2 regions of the Mesorhizobium sp. M1A.F.Ca.ET.072.01.1.1 genome follow, and region 2 is predicted to be linked to the other one. Evidence: riboswitches for the same ligand, from Rfam matches in the RefSeq annotation. Region 2 holds a riboswitch; the other holds the start of a gene.
What was found. Region 2 has a riboswitch for S-adenosylmethionine ahead of EOA32_RS10255 (O-succinylhomoserine sulfhydrylase). Riboswitches for the same ligand answer to the same signal wherever they lie in the genome.
Positions count from the first base shown of each region.

Region 1 (7,316 bases), on a different contig from region 2:
ATGGACGAAGAAGAGTTCGCCCTGCAGCGCGCCGGCTATGTCGAGGCGCTGCGCCATCCCGACTTCATCAGCGCCGTGCGCTCGGGCCCGAGGGGCCGCATCGCGCTCGCCTATTTCGAATGGGCGGGCGTCGTGCGCGACGACGGCGTGATCGGCTGGCAAGTGATCGACGGCGCGGACAGCGCCAACGCCTTCGCCGACACCATCGCGGGTCGTCCATTCCGGAGCTTTCGCGGCACGTCGATTTCAGGCGCTCTCGGATTCGGCGCCGGACTTTTGGAGAAAAACAGCTACTCGGCGCCGCGCCGGGTCATCGACATATCGGGGGACGGGCCCAACAATGCCGGGCTGCCCGTCGCGATGATCCGTGATGCGGCTTTGGCCAAGGGCATCGTGGTCAACGGCCTGCCGATCCTGATCAGTCCGTCGCCGAGCTTCATTCGTCTCGACCGCTACTATGCCGATTGCGTCACCGGCGGCCCCGGTTCGTTCGTGTTGCCGATCTATGCGGCGTCGGAATTCTCGACGGCTATCCGCCGCAAGCTGATCCAGGAGGTGAGCGGGATCGGCGACGCCGGAAGCATCCGCGTCGACGCGGAGGCGCCGACCGACTGCCTGCTTGGCGAACGGCTGCGGCAGCGGTTTTCCGATCCGTATTTTCCGGAGCTGGATCGGTGAGGTCCCAATTTGCACTGTTTCGGCCAGAGCGCCGCGCTGTGCCTCAGGCCGCTCTGGCGCCGTATTTGGCGCGGAACTCGTCATAGCAATCGCGGCGCCAGCGCCGGCCGACGACATAGCCGCGCAGCAGTTCGGTCGGCGAGTAGCCGAGCGCCTTTGACGACCGATTGGCGAGATAGCCCGAAAAGGCCTGTGGCAGCCTCCCCTTCAATATGTCGGCGATGATCTGCCGCGCGATCATATAGGGCGGCACGTCGGGATAGCGGTCGGCAATATAAGGATGTTTGCCGATCAGGTTGGCGTAGGCCTCGACATAGCCGTCGCGCCGGCCGGAGATCGAATTTTCCGAATTGTATTTCTTCCAGTCGATATCATCCGACAGCAAGGCGCCGCTGCGGTTGGCAAAACGCAGCAGCAATTCGCGGTCCTGCATGCGCGTGATATCGCTGTCAAAGCCGCCGATCGCAAGCAGCGATTCGTGCCGGGCGGTGATCGCCGAGCCAGCGATGAAGATCGTCTGCGAGACCAGGGCGCGCTGCAGCCTGCTCTTGTCGAGCAAGGCCTGACGATTGATGCATTTGGTGCTGCGGCCGCCCTTGACCGAGATGAAGGAACTGATCAGCACTTCGAGCGAGGGGTTCCTGTCGAAGTGCGACAGCGTCCGGTCGAGACGGTCCGGCAGATAGACATCGTCCGAATCAAGAAAGGTCACGATCGGCGCCCGCGCGCGCTCGATGCCCGCGTTGCGCGCGGCATTGGCGCCGCGCCATTTCGCGCCGACATAGATCAGTCTGGGATCGCGAATCTCGGCCAGCGCCAAGGCCGTTCCGTCGGTCGAACCGTCGTCGACAACAATGTGCTCGAAGCGGGTAAGTGTCTGGGCAAGAACACTTTCCACCGCGCGCACGACCTGGCTTCGCCGGTTGTGCGTCGGCGTGATCACGGTGATCAGCGGAGCTGGGTCGGAGGCAGTCGGCATCTAACTTTCGTTATGGGCAGATAAACGATGACCGTAAGATACTCGCACCACCTGCCTCCATGTCCGCCCCCGGATGGATTCGGCAAACGCTACAGAAAAGAGCCGCCTATGTCACCTGAGGCGTCGCGTCGGGGTCAAGTTCAGAGCGTGTTTCCTCAAAGTCATGCGGTTCGAAAGCAACACTTCGCGGCGATTCGCGGCGCTTTATCCTTCAACTATGCCCGACATAGTCAGGCACGGTTTCGATTTCGTCGCTTACGAGACCGGCAGCGAGGCTGAAATGACCAAGAAATGCCAGGGTATAAAAGGCCAGGCCTACCACCAGTGAAAACGGAATCTGCCAAAGAGGCATACCCGTTTGCGGCGCGTGGCTGAGCACGCGTCGCGTCGTGCGCCACGACATGGTCCACCAGCGACTGAACGACTTGACGATCCGCTGGCTGCGACTGGGGGCATGAAGCGCGACGAACTTGCGGTCGGCGTCCCTGCCGGTCACCAACGCGCGCCAATAGAAGAACCGCCAGCCGCGCGGAGAGTAGTGGTAGACGCGCGCATCAACGTTGACGATCTTGTGGCCCTCGCGCCGAAGCTGGTGCATCAGCAACGTGCAAGACACCTTGAAGCCGTTATGTGCCGGGAAAGGGTGGCTGACGATCCAATGGCGCCGAAAGGCGACATTGTTGGCATTGATCGCCCGCTTCGAGGCGAATCTTTCATCTCCGCGGGCCATCGGGAAGAACCAGATCAAGGCGAAGGTTCTCGAGAAGAAGTCGTCATAGGACAGATAGGTATGGCCGTTCACGCAGAGGGTTTGCGGCTGTTGAAACGGCTGCAGCAGATTTGAAAGCCAACCTGGCTGAGGGACCGTGTCCGAATCCAGGAAAACGACGATGTCTCCTTCGGTCAAAAGCACGCCGTTGTTCTTGAGTTCGTAATACCGACCGTCGGGGCAAGCTGTGATTGTCAGGTCGGCAACCTGCATCAATTCAGGCGCTTCAGCTTCAATGCTCGCTTGCAGCAAGCTGCCGTCCGAATCGGGCCCGCCATGCGACACGACAACTTTTGGCCTTGCAAAACCCTTAGCGGAAACAGCCGCGATTTCGCGCGCCAGTGACTTCAGCCCCAGGCCGATCTCGTTCCAGTCGATGGATTTGGCGTTCTCCATCTCCATGACGATCGAATAGATCGGGTGTTCAGCCATAGATAATCACCACCAGTTTTGCCGGTACAGTCGCTATAGCCCTGCGGGGTATGCCGTCAAACGATTCTCGGTGCCATTCTATTTGCAAGTTTGCGCTTCAATCGCATGATTCTTTCTAGATCTTCAGGAACCCGCGCTTTTTTCTGTGCGGGAAGCTCGACGGGTCGGCATATTCAGACAGGAAACGTTTTCTCCATTCGTCATTGGTCGCGTCGCGCTGGATTTCGAGACCTGACCCGACATTCATTCTCCAGACAGGCTCGACCCCGGCCAACTGGGCAATTTTCTCGAGGCTTCCTCTCGGGTCTTGCTGGACCTGCTCGTAAGTTAGCGCAAGGAAGGACAGCCCGTTTTTCGCGAACCACCCATCCCAGGCCAGATTTTCCATCAGAATCTTTTCAAGCGATTCGGCGATAGCCTCGCCGTCATAGCGTGGGGCTGCGCGACTGACCTCGGTAGAGCGGAATCTGCGGGTTTGGCGCGCACGCGCCCATGAGATCGCCTGACCCAGCAGATCGCTGCGCGTCAGGCGCACATAGTGAAGGTTGGGAAGACTGGCGGGGAGGTTCACCTTCTTGGCAACTTGAGCGAATTGACTCGCAAAAAGCTTGATCGCGTAGATTCCGCAAGAGGACCGTCCTTCCGTCAGCGCCCTCAGAAGCTGCCCTCTGGCATCGCGCGGATAGCCTGGCTGTTCGAGCAGCCGGCGCCCGCCAAACCACTCCAGTGGATTGCCCAGCCCGGCGGAAGCCATCAGTCCTGCAAGATGATTGCTGCCGGTACGCGGCGAAGTGCACACAAGAATCCCAGTGCTTATCTCCGACAGAATTTCCGACGGGATTTGAACCACGGCCGGCCGGCGTCGAAAGAGATCGAGCGAGATCATCGTTTCAGCAAGAACACTGCCTGCTGGCCGAAGAAGTTCCAGAACCACCAGGGCATCGACAGGCCGATCTTCTGGCCGTTGGCGTCGAGCGCGGTCGCCTTCTCGACCGTCGCGCCGAGCTCTTCGCACAGATTGACGAAGTCGCGAATGGTGCAGAAGTGGATGTTCGGCGTGTCGTACCAGGAATAGGGCAGGTCCTTGGTTACCGGCATCCTGCCCTTGATCAGCAGCGAGAAGCGCACGCGCCAATGGCCGAAATTGGGGAAGGAGACGATCGCGCGGTTGCCGATCCGAAGCAGCTCGTCGAGCACAAGTTTCGGGTTGCGGGTCGCCTGCAGCGTTTGCGACAGGACGACGAAATCAAAACCTTTGTCGGGGTAGAATTCGAGGTCCTTGTCGGCATCGCCCTGGACGACGGAAAGGCCGCGCGCCACGCATTCGTTGACGCCGCGCTGTGACAGCTCCAGGCCGCGGCCATCAACCTGCTTGGTCGCCTGCAGAACCTCCAGAAGCACGCCATCGCCGGAGCCGACATCGAGCACGCGCGAATGCGGCGGGATGAGATCGGGGACGACTTCGAGGTCGACGCGCTGGGCGCGATTGACGCTCATGGGCACACCTCCGGCCTTTGAGCATTTGCGGCCAATGGGAATCTCGGCGCCTCAGAAGTGCGGCCAAGACACAGAGATCGCGCGCCGCTCATAGGCTGAGCCCCCTTGCGCGCGCCGCCGAGGCTATGAAGCCGTTGATGGCCGCGAACAATTCCGGTTCGTCGAGCAGGAAAGCGTCGTGGCCGCGGTCGGTCTCGATCTCGACGAAGGAGACGGACGCGCCGGCGGCGTTCAACGCATGCACGATCGAGCGGCTTTCCTCGGTCGGAAACAGCCAGTCGCTTGTGAACGATACCAGGCAGAAGCGTGTCTTGGTGCCGGCGAAGGCATCGGCCAGCCGTCCGCCGTGGTCGGCGGCGAGGTCGAAATAGTCCATAGCGCGGGTCAGATAGAGGTAGGAGTTGGCGTCGAAACGGTCGACGAAGGTCATGCCCTGATGGCGCAGATAGCTTTCGATCTGGAAATCGGCGTCGAAGCCGAAGGTCAGCGCCTCGCGATCCTGCAGGTTGCGGCCGAACTTGCGGTGCAGCGCTGCTTCCGAGAGGTAAGTGATGTGCGCGGCCATGCGCGCCACGGCGAGGCCCTTTTCCGGCCGCCTGCCGAAATCGAGATATTTGCCGCCGTGCCAGTCCGGATCGGCCATGACGGCCTGCCGCCCGACCTCGTGGAAGGCGATGTTCTGCGAGGAATGGCGGGCGCCGGTGGCGATCGGCAACGCGGAGAAGACGCGTTCCGGGTAGCTTGCGGCCCATTGCAGCACCTGCATGCCGCCCATCGAGCCGCCGAGCACGCAGAACAGCTTCTCGATGCCGAAATGATCGACCAGCATCAGCTGCGCCCGCACCATGTCGCGGATGGTGATGATCGGCAGGTCGAGCCCATAGGGCCTGCCTGTCGCCGGATCGGTCGAGGCCGGGCCGGTGGAGCCGAGGCAGCCGCCGATGACGTTGGCGCAAATGACAAAAAAGCGGCTGGTGTCGATGATCCTGCCGGGGCCGATCAGCACCTCCCACCAGCCCGGCTTGCCGGTCACGGGATTGGTGCTGGCGACATGCTGGTCGCCGGTCAGCGCGTGGCAGACGAGGATGGCGTTGGAGCGGGCGTCGTTGAGGGCGCCGTAGGTCTGGTAAGCGACCTGGAACGGCGACAGCACGGTGCCCGCATCGAGCTTTAGCGGTTTGTCGGGACCGAACTGCAACACCGGGCTCGACGGTTGGTCGGCCTCGTGGTTGGTCCTTGGAGCGCGCTGAGCGGCCATTGCATTCCCCATCCAGTCGCATCGATCTCGCGATACGGCGTCCGGCCGGCAACGGACAACAAAAAACCGGCCTGCCTTCGCAAAGCCGGTTACAGGTTGCAAACGGCCCTTTAGCGAATTGTTTAACGTGGCTGCAAGCCGACCGGCCAAATCACCACGGGAGATCCGGCTGTTCTTCTAGGGCCAGCGCCGCGCTTCGTCAACGGTCTGCCTACGCGCGAGCGCGCCGGCCCTCGACATTCGGGGCCACGGCCTGTATTTCCGCTGCGGCCTCGAACCAGGGCCTCTCGACGGATTTGTGACATGAAGCAGGATCAGCCACGTCCGACGCCCCGCGCGGGCATCATGGACATCGAGGCCTATGTGCCGGGAAAAAGTACCGCGCCGGCCGGCGTGACGAAGGTCTACAAGCTGTCGTCCAATGAGAATCCGCTCGGGCCCTCGCCGAAGGCGATCGAGGCCGCCCGGGAGGTGGCTGCCAAACTGGACGTTTATCCCGACGGCTCCGCCCGCCGGCTGCGCGAGGCGATCGCCGATGTGCACGGCCTCAATCCGGCAAACATCGTCTGCTCCAATGGCTCCGACGAGATCCTGGGGCTGCTGGCGCAGACCTATCTCGCGCCGGGAGACGAGGCCGTGTTCACCGAACACGCCTTCATGGTTTACAAGATCTATATCCAAGCCGCCGGCGCCAAGCCGGTGGCGGTCAAGGAGACGGACGAGCGCGCCGACATCGACGCAATCCTCGCCGCGGTGACGCCGGCGACGCGGATCGTGTTCCTCGCCAACCCCAACAATCCGACCGGCACTTACGTGCCGTTCCAGGAGGTGCGCCGGCTGCATGCCGGACTGCCCAAGAGCGTGCTCCTGGTGCTCGACGCGGCCTATGCCGAATATGTGCGGCGCAACGACTATGAAGCCGGCATCGAGCTGGCCGGGAGCTCGAAGAACGTGGTCATGACCCGCACCTTCTCCAAGCTCGGCCTCGGCGGCGCACGCATCGGCTGGATGTACGGACCGGCGCATATCGTCGATGCCATCAACCGGGTGCGCGGGCCCTTCAACGTCAATGCGACCGCGATCGAGGCCGGCATCGCGGCCATCCGCGACCGTGCCCATGTCGAGCGTAGCGTGGCGCATAACGAGAAGTGGCTTGCCTGGGTCAGCGAGGAACTGACCGGGCTCGGGCTGCGCGTGACGCCCAGCGTCGGCAATTTCGTGCTGATCCACTTCCCCGACAACAAAAAGCATTCGGCAGCGGCCGCGGACGACTATCTCAGCGCGCGCGGCTACATCCTGCGGCGCGTCACCGGCTACGGCTTTCCCAACGCGCTGCGCATGAGCATCGGCATCGAGGAGGCCAATCGCGGCGTCGTCGAGGCGCTCAAGACATTTCTGAAAAGCTGAAGCACCATGACAGCACCGATGTTCGGAAGAATAGCGCTGGTCGGCATCGGCCTGATCGGTTCGTCGCTCGCCCGCGTCATCCGCCGCGAAGGCCTGGCGCGCCACATCGCTATCGCGACGCGCAGCCAATCGACGCTCAAGCGCGCCGAGGAACTGGGTCTCGGCAATTCCTACACGACCGAGGCCGAAGACGCGGTGCGCGACGCGGATCTCGTCATCGTCTCGGTTCCGGTCGGCTCGTCCGGCGAGGTCGCGGCCGAGATCGCGCCGGCGCTGAAGAAAGGCGCGATCCTCAC
Region 1 is NZ_RZSF01000030.1:3,477-10,792, forward strand. It holds gene EOA32_RS07035 (DUF1194 domain-containing protein) at 1-678, shown strand, start outside; gene EOA32_RS07040 (glycosyltransferase family A protein) at 722-1,657, opposite strand; gene EOA32_RS07045 (glycosyltransferase) at 1,869-2,858, opposite strand; gene EOA32_RS07050 (Stf0 family sulfotransferase) at 2,974-3,792, opposite strand; gene metW (methionine biosynthesis protein MetW) at 3,741-4,355, opposite strand; gene EOA32_RS07060 (homoserine O-acetyltransferase) at 4,444-5,613, opposite strand; SAM riboswitch at 5,704-5,781, opposite strand; gene hisC (histidinol-phosphate transaminase) at 5,917-7,020, shown strand; gene EOA32_RS07070 (prephenate/arogenate dehydrogenase family protein) at 7,027-7,316, shown strand, end outside.
Region 1: another riboswitch for S-adenosylmethionine. It lies ahead of EOA32_RS07060 (homoserine O-acetyltransferase); the one in region 2 lies ahead of EOA32_RS10255 (O-succinylhomoserine sulfhydrylase).

Region 2 (7,316 bases):
CCTGCTCGACAAAGTCGGCTTGAAGGAAGATCCCAAGACGCTGATCACCAATATCGGCGTCGGCAAGCAGCAACTGGTCGAGATCGCCAAGGCGCTCAGCAAGGAAGTGAAGCTGCTGATCCTTGACGAGCCGACCGCCTCGCTCAGCGAAAAGGACAGCCAGGCGCTGCTCGATCTTCTGCTCGAGTTCAAGCGCCAGGGCATGACCTCGATCCTGATCTCGCACAAGCTCAACGAGGTGAACCGCGTCGCCGACAAGGTGACGGTGATCCGCGACGGGCGCACCATCGAGACCCTGCCCAGGAAGGACATCAGCGAGGACCGGATCATCACTTCGATGGTCGGCCGCTCGCTCGACGACCGCTACCCGCCGCGCGAGCCGCAGATCGGCGAGGTTATTTTCGAAGTGAAAAACTGGTCGGTGTACCATCCGATCCACGCCGAGCGGCAGGTGATCAAGAATGTCAACCTCAACGTGCGCAAGGGCGAGGTGGTCGGCATTGCCGGGCTGATGGGCGCCGGCCGCACCGAATTCGCGATGAGCCTGTTCGGCCGTTCCTACGGCAGGCATATCAGCGGCGAGGTCCTGCTCAGGGGTAAGCCTCTCGATCTTTCGACGGTGAGCAAGGCGGTGGAGAACCGGATCGCCTATGTCACCGAGGACCGCAAGACCTTTGGCCTCAACCTCATCGACCACATCAAGCACAATGTGACGCTGGCCAATTTGGGAGGCGTCTCCAGCCGCGGCGTCATCGACGACATGCGCGAGATGAGCGTCGCCAACGACTATCGCAAGAAGACCAACATCCGCGCATCCAGCGTCTATCAGCTGACCGGCAATCTTTCGGGCGGCAACCAGCAAAAGGTGGTGCTGTCGAAATGGCTGTTCGCCGACCCGGAAGTGCTGATCCTCGACGAACCGACGCGCGGCATTGACGTCGGCGCCAAGTACGAAATCTACACGATCATCGCCCGCCTCGCCGCCGAGGGAAAGGCAATCGTCGTCATCTCGTCGGAAATGCCGGAATTGCTCGGCATCACCGACCGCATCTATGTCATGAACGAAGGGCGTATCGTCGGCGAAATGGCGGCAGGCGACGCCAGCCAGGAAAAGATCATGCGCGCCATCGTTCGGGGAGAAGGAAAAAAAGCCTCATGAGCACAGAAAGCGCTCCCGCGCCGCAGAGCGGCGTCGCCGAAGACGTCAAGCATGGTCCGCGCGTCGCCGTTTCGGCGCTGACGACGAACCTGCGCGAATACGGACTGATCATCGCGCTGATCGTCATCATGCTGTTCTTCCAGTACACGACGTCCGGCACGCTGTTCAAACCGGTCAACCTCAGCAACCTGGTGCAGCAGAACTCGTTCATCATCGTGATGGCGCTAGGCATGCTGCTGGTGATCGTCGCCGGCTATATCGATCTCAGCGTGGGATCGGTCGCCGGCTTCATCGGCGCGCTTGCGGCAATGATGATGGTCATCTGGCCGCTCGGTGTATTCAGCAATCCGCTGGTGGTCTCTATCATTTGCCTGATCGTCGGTGCGCTTATCGGCGCGGCGCAAGGCTACTGGATCGCCTATCACCGAATACCGAGCTTCATCGTGACGCTGGCGGGCATGCTGATCTTCCGCGGCATCTGCCAGGCACTGCTTGGCGGCGGCTCCTCGGTCGGCCCGCTTCCCGACAGCTTCAAGGCGTTGAGCTCCGGCTTCATCCCCGACGTCATCGGCCCGCTGACGCTCATTCCGCCGACGGTGAATGCCGCCGGCAAGACCATCGTCGGCAGCGGCCTTACGCTGCACATGACGACGATCGTGCTCGGTCTGGTCGCCGTGCTGGCCTATGCCTATTTCGGCTTCAGGACACGGCGTAAGCGCGAACGGCATGGCTATGAGGCCGAGCCCTTCCCGCTGTTCGTCGTCAAGACGCTGGTCGGCAGCGCGCTGGCGCTGTTCCTGGTCTTCCAGTTCGCCAGCTACAGGGGCCTGCCGGTGGTGCTTCTGGTGATGGGCGTGCTGATCTCGCTGTTCGTCTTCGTCACCAAGCGCATGACCATCGGCCGCCGCATCTATGCGATGGGCGGCAACGCCAAGGCGGCGCAGCTGTCGGGCATCAACACCGAAAGGCTGACGCTGCTCGTCTTCATCAACATGGGCGTGCTGTCGGCGCTCGGCGGCCTGATCATCGCCGCTCGCCTCGGCCAGGCCGTCCCGGCCGCCGGTCTGGGCAGCGAGCTCGACGTGATCGCCGCCGTCTTCATCGGGGGCGCCTCGGCGATGGGCGGTGTCGGACAGGTCATCGGCGCCGTGGTCGGCGGCTTCATCATGGGCGTGATGAACAACGGCATGTCGATCATGGGCGTCAATGTCGACTGGCAGCAGGTGGTCAAAGGCCTGGTGCTGCTTGGTGCCGTCATCTTCGACGTCTACAACAAGAACAAGGCGTAGAGGCCGGAGGCAAGGACTAAGGAGGCATACGGGTTCTAGATCGCGAAGCTGCCGGCAACCCGTCGGCGCGAAGAAGTCCTGGAAGGACCAGGCTCGCGAGTGCAATCCGGACGAATAGTTTCAACCGTGGCGCGGATCGGTTCCGGGCCGCGCTGGTCAGGGCTTGCCAATCGGCAGCCGGGCCAAGGCAAAAGAGAGAGGGTTCATCATGCTGATTTCCCAGATCCTCGATGACGCCGAGACGATCCGCGTTGTTGCCCGCAGCGGCGGCAAGACCCGGATCATCAACGGCGCGCGCAGCGTCTATTCGCTGGCGATGGAGGCAGCCCGCACCGGCACTGGGCTCGAGGCGCTGATCGAGCGCAAGGGCTATGGCGAGACGGTCGACCTCGACGCCGCCTACAAGAAGGGACGCCTGGTGTCGCCAATCAATCACCCCGATCCCGCGCATCTCCACCTTACCGGCACCGGGCTTACACATCTCGGCTCCGCCGCGACGCGCGATTCCATGCACAAGAAGCTCAGCGACGGCGAGGAGCAACTCACCGATTCCATGAAGATGTTCCGCATGGGGCTGGAGGGCGGCAAGCCGGCCAAGAGCGAGATCGGCGTGCAGCCGGAATGGTTCTACAAGGGCAACGGCACCATGGCGGTGGCGCCCGGTGCCGCGCTGATGTCACCAGCCTTCGCGCAGGACGCCGGCGAGGAGCCGGAGATCGCCGGCATCTATGTCATCGGCGACGACGGCGCGCCGTTCCGCGTCGGCTTCACGCTGTCCAACGAGTTTTCCGACCATGTGACCGAGCGCGTGAACTACCTGTTCCTCGCCCATTCCAAGCTGCGCAACGCCTCGTTCGGACCGGAAATCCTGATAGGCGAGCTGCCCGCCGACATCAGGGGCTCTTCACGAATCTGGCGCGACGGCAAAGTGCTTTGGGAAAAGCCGTTCCTGTCCGGCGAGGCGAACATGTCGCACACGATCGCCAATCTCGAGCATCACCACTTCAAATATTCGGCCTTCCGCCAGCCTGGCGACGTGCATGTGCACATGTTCGGCACCGCCACGCTCTCCTTCGCCGACGGCATCAGGACTGAGGAAGGCGACACGTTCGAGATCGAGGCCAAGGATTTCGGCCTGCCGCTGCGCAACCCGCTCGAGATCGAGAAGCCGGTGAAGGTGGCGGTGAAGGCGCTGTAAGGTGAGAGCGTGATCTCCCCCACGAGGGGGGAGATTGGCAGCTTCAAGCTCAATAAATATCGAAATCGAAATACTTCGACTGGATCTTCTTGTAGGTGCCGTCGGCAACAATGGCGTCGATTGCCGCGTTGAGGCGGTCGCGCAGGGCGGTGTCCTCCAGGCGCACGGCGATGCCGGCCTCGGTCTCGGTGCCCTTGACGTCGCCGACCAGCTTGCAGCAGCCGTCGCTCGCCTTCTTCATCCAGTCGACCAGCACGAACTTGTCCGAGATGACGGCGTCGAGACGGCCGTTGAGCAGATCGGTGACCGCCTCTTCCTGGGTCGGATAGAGCTTCGCCTCGGCGCCGGCCTTGGCGTAGACGTCCTGGGCGTAGTTGGCCTGGGTGGTCGAGGCCTGGGCACCGACCGTCTTGCCGGCAAGCGAGGCCGGCTGGGTCGAGGCGATGTCGGCGTCCTTCAGGGCGACCAGCGCAAGCGGCGTGGTGTAGTATTTGTGGGTGAAGGCGACCTGCTTCTTGCGTTCCTCGGTGATGCTCATCGAGGCGATGATGGCGTCGAATTTCTTGGCCTGCAGGGCCGGAATGATGCCATCCCAATCCTGAGTGACGATCTCGCATTCGACCTTCATCTGCGCGCAGAGCGCATTGGCGATGTCGATGTCGAAGCCTTCGACCTTGCCGTCCGGCGTGATGGTGTTGAAGGGCGGATAGGCGCCCTCGGTACCGATCTTGATCCTTTCGGCCGCGTCTACCGAACCGACGCCGAGCGCCAGCATGGCGGCGGCCGCGGCCGACAGGATCCATCTGGATATCTGCATTTTCATCCCCTTGCGTTCAGTTGCTACATTGTCGGACGCAGCCAAGCACGGCACGCGAGGCCGGGCAAGCACAGCCTGGCGATCAGCGCGCGGCGCGAAAATGCTTGGAGAGCTTCAGTCCCTGCGCCTGATAGTTGGAACCCAGTTCGCTGCCATAGAGCGCCTGCGGCCGCTTCAGCATATGCTCGTAGACGAGGCGGCCGACGATCTGGCCGTGATCGAGGATGAACGGCACCTCGTGGCTGCGCACTTCAAGCACCGCGCGGCTGCCGCTGCCGCCGGCGGCGGAATGGCCGAAGCCCGGGTCGAAAAAGCCGGCATAGTGGACGCGGAACTCGCCGACCAGCGGATCGAATGGCGTCATCTCGGCGGCATAGAGCGGCGGCACGTGCACGGCTTCGCGAGAGACCAGGATGTAGAACTCGTCCGGGTCGAGCACGAGCTCGCCGGCCCCGCTCTTGTAGAGCGGTTCCCAGAAGTCGACCACATCCTGAGCGGCGCGCTTGTCTACGTCGACGAGGCCGGTGTGGTGCTTGCCGCGATAGCCGACCAGGCCGTCCTTGTCGCCGTCGAGATCGATAGAGAGCGCAATGCCGCCGCCGGAGATGTTGGGCGGCTCGGTCGCAACCAGCATCTCGGCGTCATGGAGGTCACGCAACTCATTCTCCGACAGCACCGCGTTGCCGGTGCGGAAGCGGATCTGCGACAGGCGCGAGCCGGCGCGCACGACGATCGGGAAGGTGCGCGGGCTGACCTCGAGATAGAGCGGGCCATGATAGCCGGCGGCGATCTTATCGAACTCATGGCCGCGGTCGGTCATGACACGCGTGAAAATGTCGAGTCGTCCGGTCGAGCTCTTCGGGTTGGCCGAAGCCGAGACTTCCGCCGGCAGCGCCAGGCCTTCCTGCAGCGGCACGATGTAGACGCAGCCCGTCTCCAGCACCGCGCCCTCGGCGAGATTGATCTCATGCAGCTTCAGCCGGTCCAGCTTGTCGGCCACCAGATGATCGGGACCGGGCAGAAAGGAGGCGCGCACGCGAAAGGCCTTGTCGCCCAGTCTGAGATCGAGGCTGGCCGGCTGGATCTGGTTGGTGTCGAGCGCGCGCGGCGACTTCAGCGCGCCCGACTGGAAGAGCGCCGCGATGTCCTGATCGGGAAGAATGCCTGTCTGCCGCAATGTCTGGCTCCGGGCGAAGTCATTGTCGTCGCAGTTTCCTGTCGCAAAACCGCGGGACACTTTTGCGGAAGCTGCCTGGTACAAACCTCTTAATCAAGCCGGCAATTGACGCAAGCGCGGTGCGGGTCTAAAGGGTCGTTATCCCGTGGTGATTTGGCCGGTCGGCTTGCAGCCACGTTAAACAAGTCGCTAAAGGACCGTCGGGCCGCAAGGCCGTATGGACCGGTTGCGACGTCGCGGCCGGTTTTTTTGTGTTTGGAAGCAGGGCGATGACCAAGACGCGTAACTGGAAACCTCAGACGGCACTCGTGCATGGCGGGACGCTGCGTTCCGGCTTCGGCGAGACCGCCGAGGCGATGTATCTCACCCAGGGCTATGTCTACGAGACGGCCCAGGCAGCGGAAGCCCGCTTCAAGGGCGAGGAACCCGGCTTCATCTATTCGCGCTACGCCAACCCGACCGTCGATATGTTCGAGAAGCGCATGTGCGCGCTGGAAGGCGCGGAAGACGCACGCGCCACCGCTTCCGGCATGGCCGCCGTGTCCGCCGCCCTGCTCTGCAGCGTCAAGGCCGGCGATCACATCGTTGCGGCGCGGGCGCTGTTCGGCTCCTGCCGCTGGGTGGTCGAGACGCTGGCGCCGCGCTATGGCATCGAGGCGACGCTGATCGACGGCACCGACATTGCCAATTGGGAAAAAGCGGTCAGGCCGAACACCAAGCTGTTCTTCCTGGAAAGCCCGACCAACCCGACGCTGGAAGTGGTCGATATCGCCGCTGTCGCCGCTTTAGCCAATTCGATCGGCGCGCGCGTGATCGTCGACAACGTCTTTGCCACGCCGCTGCAGCAGAAGCCGCTGCAGCTCGGCGCCCATATCGTGGTCTACTCGGCGACCAAGCATATCGACGGACAAGGCCGCTGCCTCGGCGGCGTCATCCTGTCGGACAAGAAGTGGATCGACGAGAACCTGCACGACTATTTCCGGCACACCGGCCCGAGCCTGTCGCCATTCAACGCATGGACGCTGCTGAAAGGCCTCGAAACGCTGCCGCTGCGCGTGCGCCAGCAGACCGAAAGCGCCGGCAAGATCGCGGACTTCCTGGCCGGCCGGCCGGAGATCGCCCGCGTCATCTATCCGGGCCGGGCCGACCATCCCCAGGCGGATATCGTCAGGAAGCAGATGTCGGGCGGCTCGACGCTGATCTGCCTTGACGTCAAGGGCGGCAAGCAGGCGGCCTTCGCCTTGCAGAACGCGCTCGACATCGTACTGATCTCGAACAACCTCGGCGACGCAAAGAGCCTGATCACGCATCCGGCGACGACGACGCACAAAAACCTCAGCGACGAGGCGCGCGCCGAGCTCGGCATCGGACCAGGCACGCTCAGGCTCTCCGTCGGGCTGGAGGATACCGACGACCTGCTCGCCGACATCGAACAGGCGCTCAAGGCGGCGAAGGAATGAACCGCCACGGCTGCAAAGAGCGCGCTTGAGCCGCAGCCGGCTCAAGCAATCTCTTCGAGTTCAGTCATCCCGCTGTTGCGGATTGTCATTGCGTTGCCACGCCATTCGACGGCTCCGCCAAGCCAGCCGCGCGCCCAGATGGCGGGAAGCATCGCGTCGCGCACGATCATCGCGGTGACGCTGCGCGGCGACAGATACCAGTCCTTTGACCAGGCG
Region 2 is NZ_RZSF01000050.1:19,467-26,782, reverse strand. It holds gene mmsA (multiple monosaccharide ABC transporter ATP-binding protein) at 1-1,159, shown strand, start outside; gene mmsB (multiple monosaccharide ABC transporter permease) at 1,156-2,448, shown strand; gene araD1 (AraD1 family protein) at 2,657-3,646, shown strand; gene EOA32_RS10265 (ABC transporter substrate-binding protein) at 3,696-4,463, opposite strand; gene EOA32_RS10260 (2'-deoxycytidine 5'-triphosphate deaminase) at 4,546-5,640, opposite strand; SAM riboswitch at 5,776-5,853, shown strand; gene EOA32_RS10255 (O-succinylhomoserine sulfhydrylase) at 5,910-7,100, shown strand; gene EOA32_RS10250 (ceramide glucosyltransferase) at 7,142-7,316, opposite strand, start outside.